4 regions of the Microbacterium sp. 22179 genome follow, and region 4 is predicted to be linked to each of the others. Evidence: predicted binding sites of a transcription regulator. Region 4 holds the regulator's gene; each other region holds the start of a gene.
What was found. The regulator LexA, encoded in region 4, represses DNA repair genes until DNA is damaged. The targets are predictions, from matches to a motif close to TCGAACANNTGTTCGA.
Positions count from the first base shown of each region.

Region 1: a site for LexA is predicted at 1,215-1,230, ahead of ACTJKK_RS12670 (intein-containing Rv2578c family radical SAM protein). Genes of this name have one in related genera too.
Region 2: a site for LexA is predicted at 1,911-1,926, ahead of ACTJKK_RS05720 (DUF222 domain-containing protein). Genes of this name have one in related genera too.
Region 3: a site for LexA is predicted at 1,512-1,527, ahead of recA (recombinase RecA). Genes of this name have one in related genera too.

Region 1 is NZ_JBQEPJ010000005.1:187,119-190,324, reverse strand. Features, by position in the region: gene ACTJKK_RS12670 (intein-containing Rv2578c family radical SAM protein) at 1-1,207, opposite strand, end outside; gene ACTJKK_RS12665 (M15 family metallopeptidase) at 1,556-2,488, shown strand; gene ACTJKK_RS12660 (acyl-CoA dehydrogenase family protein) at 2,630-3,206, shown strand, end outside.
Region 2 is NZ_JBQEPJ010000002.1:133,296-136,501, forward strand. Features, by position in the region: gene ACTJKK_RS05710 (ABC-F family ATP-binding cassette domain-containing protein) at 1-31, opposite strand, end outside; gene ACTJKK_RS05715 (alpha/beta hydrolase-fold protein) at 64-1,755, opposite strand; gene ACTJKK_RS05720 (DUF222 domain-containing protein) at 1,956-3,206, shown strand, end outside.
Region 3 is NZ_JBQEPJ010000001.1:485,104-488,309, reverse strand. Features, by position in the region: gene ACTJKK_RS02265 (regulatory protein RecX) at 1-18, opposite strand, end outside; gene recA (recombinase RecA) at 264-1,313, opposite strand; gene ACTJKK_RS02255 (DUF3046 domain-containing protein) at 1,583-1,807, opposite strand; gene ACTJKK_RS02250 (helix-turn-helix domain-containing protein) at 1,832-2,140, opposite strand; gene ACTJKK_RS02245 (CinA family protein) at 2,282-2,767, opposite strand; gene pgsA (CDP-diacylglycerol--glycerol-3-phosphate 3-phosphatidyltransferase) at 2,764-3,206, opposite strand, start outside.
Region 4 is NZ_JBQEPJ010000002.1:32,447-35,652, forward strand. Features, by position in the region: gene ACTJKK_RS05230 (histidinol-phosphate transaminase) at 1-409, opposite strand, end outside; gene ACTJKK_RS05235 (LysM peptidoglycan-binding domain-containing protein) at 487-849, opposite strand; gene lexA (transcriptional repressor LexA) at 1,159-1,845, shown strand; gene ACTJKK_RS05245 (S9 family peptidase) at 1,893-3,206, shown strand, end outside.

The DNA.
Region 1 (3,206 bases), on a different contig from region 4:
TGTCGAGGAGGTCCTGCTCTTCACCGAGGGGTTCGATCGACACGACCCGGAGATCAGATGCCGTTTTCACAGCGGTTCCGATGATGTCGAGTTTTCGCGTGATGGCAGGTGAGGCGATCGCGAAGAACCTCTGGCGGCTGGGTAGCCCGCCCGTCACGCGCACGTCGCGGACACCGTTAGCGCGCGCGCCTTCGACGATGTGGGGAACGTCGAAGGCGCGCATGCCCTGCTCGATCAGGCGGATGAGTTCGGGATCCCCATTCGAGATGCGGAGCACTCCGCGCGAACAACTCCCTTCCGCATCAAAGATGCCGCCGAGGAATCCAGCGAACCAGCTCTCGTTCGGGTCCTCGGGCGAGAGGATGAGCTGCTCGATCCGCTCGACTCCCGCGCGAGCCGCCGTGTGAATCGCGTTCGCAGCGCTCCGAGTCTCGGTCTGAGCGGCGAATGGTCTGGTCCTCGTCGGCACATCCTCAGCTTCGAGGAACTCCCGAGTCCGGTCGAGAGCCTCCGGATCGACCAGCGCCAGGCGGAACATGTGTACCTTCCGCACCCGCTCCGGGCTGGGATAGGTGCCGTGGAAGATCATTCCGTCTCCGCGGATCATCCCGGCCAGGTAGCCGCGTCGATAATCGGCGCTCGTCTGGTCGATGTCTGCCCCCGCCGGCCCGATTCCGAACCCCAACAACCGGTTGTTCGTGGTGAGGTGCGGTCTCTGCCCGGACTCTGCGTCGGTGACGTGCTTCCATCCGCGCTCGGTCAGGAATCGGTGATCCCCGCTCGCGATGATCTCGGTGCCGTCGGCCAGCGTCACCCGATACGCCGCCTTGCGGGTCGACCACTTGGCGCGGATTTCGGTAGGCACATAGCGGCGGTACGCGCCCTCGCGCTCGGTGCCGATGATCTGGTCGCCGATCTCCAGGTCGCGTAGGGGACGCTGGCGCCCGTCGGCGCAGAGGATCAACGTGTCCGGCGAGACGCAGTAGACACAGGCATGACTGCATCCCCGATAGGGGTTGATCGTCCACGCGAACGGCATGCGCGACGCGCCGGGAACATGGTTGAGCGCCGACTTCGACAGCACCTCGTGGAAGGTCATGCCGGCGAACTCGGGGGTCGTCACCGAGCGCAGCACGCTCGACCGGTCTTCGAGACCGGGGAGCGCCGCGGCATCCGTCTCTCCGAGCTTCTGTCCCTGCCAACGCATGCTTCATTCGAACATGCATCCGAAGTTAACGCAAGCGAGGTTCGAAGAAAATGACGAAGAAGTTATCCCGTCGGTTCGGTCGCCCGGATCAACCCGCATTCCACGCACGACCAGACAACGAGGAAGCGCTCGTCGTCGAGGATCTCGAATTTCAACGCCCCGCCGCAGGTCGGACACACCCGGGGATCCCGCACGTGAGCGTTCATCCCCTCAGCCTACGTCCGGCTGCCCCGGGGTCGGCAGGTACTGGTCGACCCCGGTCGGCGCACCCCGCGGATGCCGTCGCTCCGGTGCCTGCCTGTGAATGCATATCGGTCACCGCGCGGTGATCGGGGCAGAATGGAGATCATGCCCGAATCGCCGCACGCTCAGCATGCGGCTCCGCGCTCCCCGATCCGTGGTCCCGCCCTGCCGATCGGCGTCGCGGTGACCGCCATCGGCATCCTCCTCTCCCTCGCTTCGGCGCCGGCATCCTCGGCGCCCGAAGCCTCACGAATGCCCGAGCCGGTCGCGGTCGTGCAGGTGCCCTCGGTCGACGTCGGCTCCACCCCGGCCGCCGACCCGTGCGCCGAAGCATCCGTGCAGGAGTCGCTCGCCGCCGGAGACGACGCGGCCACCATCGCCGGCTTCGGCGGGGGCGAGGCGTTCCGCGCCGCCGTCGTGGCGGGCAACGCGCCGTGCATCTCGCTCTCCGACCCCGCCCGGGTGTGGGTCGTCGTCAACAAGGCGCGACCGCTCGACCCCGCCGACTACGCACCCGGCGCCCTCGCCGACGTGCCGCTGCAGATGACCACGGCATCCGGGCAGGTGCGCACCGACGTCGCGACCGCGGTCGGCGACATGGCGAACGCGGCCATCGAGGCCGGGGTCGGGCGCCTCGGTGCGAACAACGGCTACCGCTCGTACGGCCTGCAGGTCACGACCTACGAGTCGCACGTGCGCGACCAGGGGCAGGTCGGGGCCGATGCCGGATCCGCGCGCCCCGGACACTCGGAGCACCAGACCGGCCTCGCGGTCGACGTCGTCGCGTGCGGCCTGGGCTGCGGCGGGCTCGACGGGTTCGGCGGCACCACGCAGAGCGACTGGGTCGCCGCCCACGCGTGGGAGTACGGGTTCATCGTGCGCTACGAGGACGGGGGCTCCGGTGTCACCGGGTACGCTCCCGAGCCGTGGCACCTGCGCTACGTGGGGCGCGACCTCGCCGCGGCCTACCAGGCGGGCGGGTTCCACACGCTCGAGGAGTTCTTCGGCCTTCCTGCCGCGCCCGACTACCTGCCCTGAACGACGCTCGGAGGCATCCCACAATCGCGGTACCCAGTACCACGAAACGCGGGATGCATTCCCACAACGTCCTGTCGCGGCATCCGTCGTCGCCCTAGAATCGCGGGAGCAAAGACGCCGACACGTTCAGGAGGACGCGCAATGGAACGCGACATCTATGAAGAGGATCACGAGGCCTTCCGCGACCTCGTCAAGGACTTCGTCAAGCGCCACGTGACGGGTGCGGACATCGAGCGGTGGGATGCCGCGGGCGAGGTCGACCGCGACACCATGCGAGCGGCGGGCGAGGCCGGGATCATCGGCCTGTCGGTTCCCGAGGAGTTCGGCGGGGCCGGGATGCTGCAGGACTACCGCTTCCGCGCGGTCGTGAACGAAGAGGTCATCGCCGCCGGTGCGGGCTCGCTCGCCGGGGCCTTCGGCATCCAGGACGACCTGGCGGTTCCGTACCTCGTGCACATGGGCACCCAGGAGCAGAAGTCGAAATGGCTGCCGCGGATGGCGACCGGCGAGGTCGTCGGCGCGCTCGCGATGACCGAGCCCGGCGCGGGAAGCGACCTGCGCGGCATCCAGACCACCGCCAAGAAGGTCGACGGCGGGTACATCGTCAACGGCGCCAAGACGTTCATCTCGTCGGGCGCGACCGCCGACCTGGTCGTCACGTTCGTGAAGACCGGTGAGGGCAACCGACCGGATGCCTTCAGCCTCGTGCTCATCGAGA
Region 2 (3,206 bases), 100 kb from region 4:
GCAGGGCCTCGGCCCCCAGAAGATGTGCCATGTCACTGTCCAGGGTAACCGGGTGCGCGGGGGTCAGCGCACGCTGCTGCGTCGCCGTCGGGCGAGTAGCGCGGCCCCTCCCCCGAGGAGCATTGCGGCGCTCGCGGCGAGGGCGATCGGGGCGATGGCCCCGGCGTCCGCTCCCGTGTCGGCCAGGCGGTCGTCCGGAGCGGTCGCCCCGCCGGACGGGGCCGCGACGACCTCGACCGGCGCCCAACCGATGAGGGCGCCGTCGGTGGCGTAGACGGCGACGCGGTGCGCCCCGAGCGCGGCATCCGTCGGAACGATCGCCTGCACGATGCCGGCAGACGAAGCCGTGAGCGTGCCGAGGTGGGCGGGATCGGAGAAGAGGTAGACGTCGACGGTCGCGTCGGCGAGGTCGGTCCCGAGCGAGAGATCGAAGGGCGCTCCCTGCGCGACGGTGGCCGGTGCGGCGACGGGGCCGCGGTTGTCGTCGGTGAGGTCGTCGGCGGACGGCGAGGCGGGCGCCTCCGGAGCGACCGTCACGGTGAGCGTGGCGGGCTCGGTCGCGGACTCGCCCACGGGGTTGGTGAAGACCGCGCGATAGCGGGTGCCGGAGGCGGATGCCGGGACGGCGTCGATCGTGAGGGTGGGGGCGGCGGCATCCGGGATCGTCACCCAGTCACCGGCATCCGGCAGCTGCGTCTGCCAGATCACCGTGGGTTCGGGGGTTCCCGTCGCCAGGGCGGTGAAGGTCGCGGTCGCGCCCTCGGGAATCTCGGCATCCGACGGCTGCGTGACGATCTGCGGGGCGACGTCCTGCTGCTCCGGCAGGGAGGTTCCCGGAATGTCGGTGCCCGGCGCTGCGTAGATGAATCGCAGGCCGCGGCTGAACGCCGCTCCGATCACCGAGAGGTGGGTCTCGTCGTCGAAGACCGTGGCACCCAGTTCGAGTCCGTCGTAGGCGCGGGCGGCGAGGGTGTGCGCGAAGCTCGTCATGTCGCTGGTCATCGGGAACCCGGAGGTCGTCTCCTCGAGCTCTCCGACCGAGAGGAAGACGCGCGCGTCGAGCGCGTCGTGCGTCTCGGCGTAGTCGGCCTCCATGTCGAGGATCGTGCGGTCGTCCCACCAGATCGAGGGGCTCGCGATGACGAACCGGTGGAAGAGTCCGTCGTTGTGGAGCAGTGCATAGGTGGCGAAGAGACCGCCGAAGGAATGGCCCATGAGTGCGCGGTCGCCGGGGTCGGCGCGGAACTCGCTCTCGATCTGCGGGACGAGTTCGGATCTCAGGAAGTCGAGGAATTCGGGAGCACCGCCGGTGGGCACGTCGGCCGTGATCTCGGTCGGGGTGAGATCGAGCGTGCGGCGCACTCCGGAGGCCGCGAAGCCCTGGCCGGGGTCGTCGTACCCGATGCCGACGACCATCGTGCCGGGAGCGTTCAGCCGTGCGGCTTCGACGGCTGTTCCGAACTCGGCGTTCGCGTCCGTGACGTAGAGGACCCGATACGGATCGCCGTTCTCGTCGTAGTTCGCCGGGAGGGCGACCGAGATCTTGTAGTCGCGGCCGGCGGCGGAGGTGGTCGTCCACGTCTGGACGTCGCGGATGAAGTCGTCGGGGCTTTCGGCCGAGGCGGCGGCGGTGTGGGTGATGGGTGGGGAGGACGACGCGGGCGTGTCGGTCGCAGCGGCGAGCGCCAGGGTCGCGCCCGCCGTGAGTGCGATCGCGGTCGGGATGCCGAGCAGTCGGCGGAGGTCGAATCTCATGTCGTTTTCCCCTTCATCGGATGCCGCTGGATACCGCTGGATACCGCTGGTGGGAAGCCACGGTAGAGGTGGCTGCGCTCGTCGGACATGTGAGGTCGGCCCAGAGCTGCGGTGCGGCGCTGTGGGGAACCTCCGGTCCGATTGGCGACGACTCTTCGTCGATATGTTCGAACGTCGGTGGCCTGTGGTGGGCTGTTCACATGGCGGAACTGCTCGACGCAACGGACTCCCAGACGGCGATGATCGCCGATCTGGTGGGCTCGGTGCGGGCGGTCGAGGAGACGATCGCTCGGCTGTCAGCCGTGCGCGACGGGATGCTCGCCGTCGCCGCTCGCGTCGCGGTCGACATCGCGCGGCAGGCGGCGCATCCCGATCACGGCGACATGGCCCTGCGGGCGGTGGCGGCGGAGATCGGGGCGGCAGTGCGGGCGAGCGACCGCACGATCGAGCGGCGGATGGACGAGGCATCGTGGGCGGTCGAGCGATTCGCCGAGGTGTGGGCGGCGCAGGGCGCGGGGCGGATCAGCGCCGCCCACGCCCGGGTCATCGTCGACGCGGGCGCACATCTGGACGACCCGGCCGATCGAGCGCGGTATGCGGCGCGTGCAGTGGAGGCGGCGGTGGTCGAGTCGCCGAACAGGCTGCGGCGGGTGGCACGGCGGATCGCGGAGCAGTACCAGGCCCGCACGGTCACCGAGCGTCACCGCGACGCGCGGGAGTTGCGGCGGGTGTGGGTGAAGGACCTCGACGACGGGATGGCCGAACTCGGGATGCTCGGGCCCGCCGTCCTCGTCCACGGAATCCACGACCGGTTGACGCGCATGGCGCGGACGATCACCGTGGAGAACGGGCGGGCCGGGAAGGCGGCGAAGCGGACCGCCCCGGACAGCCACTCCCCCGCCGACACGGACCTCGATTCCGACACCCGCACGACCGATCAGTTGCGCGCCGACCTGCTCGCCGACATCGCGCTCACCGGCGCGCCGACCGGGCACGACACGGAGGCGGGACTGCTCGGCGAGATCCGCGCACGGGTCGAGGTCACCGTCCCCGTCTTCACCCTCATGGACGACGACAACGGCGGCCACAACGGCGGCAGCGCCTCCGGCGCACCCCCGGCAGAGCTCGACGGCCGCTCCCCCATCGACACCCGCACCGCACGCCTCCTCGCAGGCGACGCGACGGGATGGGAACGGGTGCTCACACACCCGATCACCGGCGCACTCCTCGCCGTCGACCGCTACCGCCCGTCGGATCAGCTCACCCGACACCTCCGGGCTCGCGATCAACGCTGCCGCTTCCCCGGCTGCAACATCGCCGCGCGACGATGCGACATCGACCACACCCACGCCGCGTCCGACGGCGGTGAGACCTGCGCCACCAACCTCGCGCACCTCTGCCGACGACACCACACCCTCAAACACCACTCGCGATGGCAGGTCGAACACCGA
Region 3 (3,206 bases), on a different contig from region 4:
AGTACGGAGCTTGCGCACCAGACTCTCTTCGGCCGCTTTTCGAACCTCGACCGGGTCCGGCGCATCGTCGCCGGCGATTCGGTCGTCGACGAACGAGACGAGTGAGATAGAAGCGGATACTGGAGCGGGTGGCTCCACCGCTGTATCGGGAGTCCTCGCGGTCGCGGTCGGCGGGGTGACGCCCCGCGCTCCGAAAAGAGGGATGACGGGGGCGACCCGCCCGATGTCCTGATGCGGACCGCCCCCGTTCTCACCGTTCATGATCAGGCCGGGCGACGCTCGGCGAGCTCATCTGCCGGAGCCGCGGGAGCAGCCGCGCCGCCGATGCCGAGCTTCTGCAGGATCTGTGTCTCGATGGCGAGTGCTACGTCGGTGTTGTTCAGGAGGAACGTACGGGCGTTCTCCTTGCCCTGACCAAGCTGGTCGCCGTCGTAGGTGTACCACGACCCCGACTTCTTGACGATTCCGTGCTCGACACCGAAATCGATCAGGCTACCCTCGCGGGAGATGCCCACTCCGTAGAGGATGTCGAACTCCGCCTGCTTGAAGGGCGGGGCCATCTTGTTCTTGACGACCTTCACGCGGGTACGGTTACCCACCGCGTCGGTGCCGTCCTTCAGGGTCTCGATACGACGGATATCGAGGCGAACCGATGCATAGAACTTGAGCGCCTTACCACCGGCGGTCGTTTCGGGAGAGCCGAAGAACACACCGATCTTCTCGCGCAGCTGGTTGATGAAGATCATCGTGGTGTTGGTCTGGTTCAGACCACCGGTGAGCTTGCGAAGCGCCTGCGACATCAGTCGCGCCTGCAGACCCACGTGCGAGTCGCCCATCTCACCTTCGATCTCGGCGCGGGGCACGAGCGCTGCCACGGAGTCGATGACGATCAGATCGATGGCACCGGAGCGCACGAGCATGTCGGCGATCTCGAGCGCCTGCTCACCCGTGTCGGGCTGCGAGACGAGCAGTGCGTCGATGTCGACGCCGAGCTTGGCAGCGTAATCGGGGTCGAGCGCGTGCTCGGCATCGATGAACGCCGCGATACCACCGGCGCGCTGGGCGTTGGCGATCGCGTGCAGCGTGAGCGTGGTCTTACCCGAGGACTCCGGGCCGTAGATCTCGACGATGCGGCCACGCGGGAGGCCTCCGACGCCGAGAGCGACGTCGAGGGCGATGGAGCCGGTGGGGATGACTGCGACGGGTGCGCGCTCGTCGCTGCCCAGCCGCATGACCGAGCCCTTTCCGAACTGGCGGTCGATCTGGGCGAGTGCGGTCTCGAGGGACTTCTCGCGGTCGGCGGGAGATGGCATGTCGTGCTCCTTCTGCTTCGCGTGGTGCCGCCTGTAGGCTGTCGCGGCGCTTCCGGCTGGAAGCAACTCTCCGACAAGGCGTATGGCTCGGTGGCCATGTCTTCACCGTACGAGGAGCCTCCGACATTGCGTCGTCGAGTCACACGAACAGTGGAGAACACGAACGTCTGAACCACTGTGCAGAAGACTACGCCCGCTTCGAACGAATATTCGACGACACGCCGGATCCCGGCATCCGATCTGGACATCGATCGAACGCATGCGCGAACTCAGCGCCGACGCGGCTCCAGCCGACCGGCACCGTGCCGTCGGTTCTCGGGCACTTCCATCTCGTCGCAGAGCGCGAACCAGATCTCTCGCGGGGGTATCCCGGCAGCCAGAGCCTCTTTCGCCGTGCGACCGGCGAGCGGGGTCAGCACCAGATCGTTCAACACCGACGACGTGCGGCCGGGGAACTCGTCCTCGACGGCACGCAGGAACTCACTTCGACGCATCGCGCAACGACGGGGTGCGTGGGATCAGCGGAGCGAGAGCTCGGGCTCGATCGAGGCGACCAGATCGTCGGGAACGACGTCGGGGAACACCTGGATGCCCTCGAGCACAGAGATGCGATCTCCGACCTCGCGCATGATGGTGGAGATGGGGACGTCGAGCGCATCAGCGACGGATGCGAGGATCTCGCTCGACGCTTCCTTCTGACCGCGCTCCACTTCGCTCAGATAGCCGAGCGCCACGGAAGCCTTGCTCGCGACCTGCCGAAGGGTGCGCCCCTTCTGCAGACGGAAGTCCCTCAGCACATCGCCGATTTCCTGTCGTACAAGAATCATCGGAACCTCCTCCCCAATCGGTTTCTCGGAGTCTCCCCCGAAGTGATGGCCAGTATAACCTCGCCGACCTTCATAAAATCTACAACTGCACTCTGTGGTTTGAGTGTGAGCACGAAATCAATAACCTCGTCGCGACGGCGACTATTCCCGGCACATTTCTCGGAGCATCTCGAGGGCGGCTCGAACGGACGCCGACCGGATCCGATTCCGGTCACCGAGGAAGAGGAACGGTCGCGCCTCGACTCGCTCCGGCGTGGCGACGGCGATGTGCACGGTTCCGACAGGTTGCCCATCGGGCGAGACGGGGCCGGCGATTCCCGTCGTCGCGACGCCGACCGCCGCGTCGATGCCGTCCACGCTCACAGCGCGCCGAATGCCCCGAGCCATCTGCCGCGCGACCTCAGGATGCACCGGACCTTCACGGTCGAGGAGCGACTCGTCTACGCCGAGGAGCGTGTGCTTGACCGGCGTCGCGTACGCCACCACTCCTCCGAGGACCACGGAGGACGCACCCGGCACGCCGACGAGTTCGGCGATCACCGCCCCGCCCGTGAGCGATTCCGCCACGCCGAGTGTCCAGTCGCGACGCCCGAGCGTCTCGATCACGGATGCCGCGAGGTCGGTCATCGACTCCGACGCGCCCCGCGCACCTGGGCGACGACGTAGTCGATCCCGCTCCAGATGGTCAGCACCAGCACCACGAGCATGAGCACGAAGGTGATGAGGGTCCAGACGGGAAGGCCGATCACCACGTGCAGAGGCATCAGCGCCCAGGCCAGAGCGACACCCTGCACGGCGGTCTTCACCTTGCCCATCCACGCCGCCGCGACGACGTGCTCGTTGACGATCATCAGGCGATGGATCGTGATGCCCCACTCGCGAACGAGGATGATCGCAACGATCCACCAGGACACCTCGCCGAGGATCGCGAGTCCGATGAAACCGGCCCCCGTCAACAGCTTGTCGGCGATCGGATCCCAGAGCTTGCCGAAATCGCTGACGATCTCGTAGCGGCGGGCGAGGTAGCCGTCGACCCAGTCGGTCGAGATGGCGAAGATGAACAGGA
Region 4 (3,206 bases):
GCTCCCCTGCCACCCAGCGCGCGCCCGTCCCCTGCGCCAGCAGGGGGTACATCGAGTAGGTCGGCGCGAAGCCGAAGACCGTCCGCCCCGGGCCGGCGAAAGCCTGGAGGATGTGCTGGAGCACCTCGTTCGAGCCGTTGCCCGCCCAGATCTGCGAGGCGTCGAGGCCGTGACCGAGGTACTGCGCGAAGCCCTCACGGAGAGCCGTAAACTCGCGGTCGGGGTAGCGATTCACGTCGCGGAGCGCGACCGCGATGTCGTCGAGGATGTCACTCGCCACGGCATCCGGTACGGGGTGCGTGTTCTCGTTGACGTTCAGAGCGATCGGGAGCGGCGCCTGAGGTGCCCCATACGGGGTGAGCCCTCGGAGATCGTCGCGGAGAGGGAGATCATCGAGCGAAGAAGTCACCACTCCATGCTAGGCCGCACGGCAGGGCCCGCTCTCCGCGTTACCGCCTTTTGCGGTGGGGACGACGGCCGGACGAGTCAGCTCGCGTACTCCGCGGGGATCGACAGCTCCTGGCCGATCTGCAGCACGCCGCCCTGCAGCATGTTGAGACGAGTGATCTCGCCGATCACCTCTCGCGGGTCGGACTCGGGCGAGACCTCGGCCGCGATCGACCACAGCGTGTCGCCCGGCATCACGGTGACCGTCTCGAACGTCACCGTGCCGGCCCCCTCGCCGGTCGCCAGCGCGCTGCCGCCGCTGAGCGCGGCGAAGGCGATGCCGACTGCGAGAGGAAGCGCAGCCAGAGCGAGCAGCACACGACGACCGCGCGCCGTCAGCCGGAGACGCGTCGCCGGGCGGACCGGACGGACGGCTGCGGTGCTGAAGGTGATGCTGCTCATGTCGTTCTCCTCTGCCTTGCTCCGGTGAACCGGAGGTCTGTCATCACCCGCGAGCGATGACCACGTTGGCGTAGCGTTCGCATCCGCCTCTCGGCCGGGAGGGGCGAGTGCGAAGCTACGTTCCGAAGGTATCTTCGAACTCGAATATCTGTCAAGCTTTCTTCGAAATCACGTTCGCGATTTCACCGACACGCTCGAACAGATCTTCCACATCCGCGCTTTTCTCGGATACGGTTTCGATACCAACACCGAACCACGGGCCTCCGACATTCGAAGAAGGACGCCGGAATCGCGCACCGAAGGAGCATCATGAGCGAGATCACCGCCCCCGATCCCGAGGCACCGCGCACACGCCGTCGGAAGAGCCTGAGCCCCAAGCAGATGGCCATTCTCGAGGTGATCCAGGCGTCGATCGCCCAGCAGGGGTATCCGCCGAGCATGCGCGAGATCGGCGACGCCGTCGGGCTCAAGTCGCTCTCGAGCGTGACCCACCAGCTCGGCCAGCTCGAGCTCAGCGGCTACCTGCGTCGCGATCCCGGCAAGACGCGTGCGATGGAGGTCCTGATCGATCTCCCCGGCACGAGCACCGAGAACCCCGCCGATGTCGCCACTCCCGTGGGCGACGCCGCTCTGGTGCCCCTCGTCGGTCGCATCGCCGCCGGCGTCCCGATCACGGCCGACCAGCACGTCGAGGAGATCTTCCCCCTGCCGCGACAGCTCGTCGGCAAGGGCGACCTGTTCATGCTCAAGGTCTCGGGCGAGTCCATGATCGACGCGGCGATCTGCGACGGCGACTGGGTCGTCGTCCGCTCCCAGCACACCGCCGAGAACGGTGAGATCGTGGCGGCGATGCTCGACGGTGAGGCGACGGTCAAGACCTTCCGGCGCCGCGACGGCCATACCTGGCTGCTTCCGCGCAACTCGGCGTTCGAACCGATCCTCGGCGACGAAGCCGTCGTCCTCGGGAAGGTCGTCGCCGTCCTCCGCGCGGTCTGACGCACGTACGGGCCCGGCGCGCTCGCGCCGACGCATAGGCTCGAAGCATGTCGTCACCGTACGGTTCCTGGCCCTCGCCCTTCACCCCGGCATCCGTCGCCGCGGCCTCCCCGCGCCTCGACGGAGCACGATTCGTCGGCGAGGAGATCTGGTGGGCGGAGTCCGTGCCTGCCGAGGGCGGTCGCATGACGGTGCGCTCATCGCTCGGACATGAGGTGCTCCCTGCTCCCTGGAGCGCTCGATCGCGCGTGCACGAGTACGGCGGTGGAGCATGGACGGCGGACGCCGATGGCACCCTCTTCTTCGTCCAGGCCGACGATCAGCGCGTCTACCGGCTCCGTCGCGGCACGGAGCCCGTCGCTCTCACTCCTCCAGGCCCCGCCCACGGCGGGCTGCGTGTGCAGAACGGCCGCCTTCTCGCCGTCCGCGAGGACCTGACATCGACGGAGCACCGTCGGGCGATCGTCGAGATCCCGACCGACGGGTCTGCCGCGGAGTCCCCGTCCGCCGTCATCGTGCACGCCGAGAGCGGCGCCTTCTATGCCCACCCCTCCCTCTCGCCCGACGGCACGAGGCTGGCCTGGGTCGAGTGGTCGGGCGAGCGGATGCCGTGGGACGAGGCGCACCTGCGTCTGCGTGACCTGCGCTCCGGCGAGACGGGCTCGGTGTCCACGCGTGCGGCCCTACAGCCGGAGTGGATATCCGAGAACGAACTCCTCTTCGCGGACGACCGAGACGGGCGCTGGGCCGTGCACCGGGTCACCGTCGACGGGATCGCGCCCACGGCCGCGCCGGTCCCTCTCACCTCCGCCGACGCCGACACCGGCTACGGACTGTGGGTGCTCGGCAATCGCTGGTTCCAGCCCCTCGATGACGGCCGTCTCGTGGCGGTGCGCACGAACGGCCGGGACGAGATCGTCGTCCTCTCCGGCGACGGTTCCGAGCGACGCCTCGAGGTGCCGTGCGACGGGCACGTGAGCATCGATGACGTCGTCGGCTCGCTCGTCCTGCTCTCGGGGAACGGATCGGGCGTCACCTCCGGCGTGTGGTGCGCCGATCTCGACACGGGTGCCGTCGTCGCGGTCCGCGGAGGCGAGGCCGTCGATCCCGCGTGGATGCCGCCGCCCCTCGCTCTCACCTTCGACGGCCGTCACGGCCCGGTGCACGCCTACGCGTATCCGCCCGCGAACCCGGGTGCTGCGGCATCCGCGGACGAACTCCCGCCGTACCTGGTGCTGGTGCACGGCGGCCCGACCGCTCACGTGACCGGGGCGACCTCGGCGGCGCTCGCGTTCTACACGAGCCGCGGGATCGGGGTGCTCGACGTGAACTACGGCGGGTCGACCGGCTATGGACGCGCC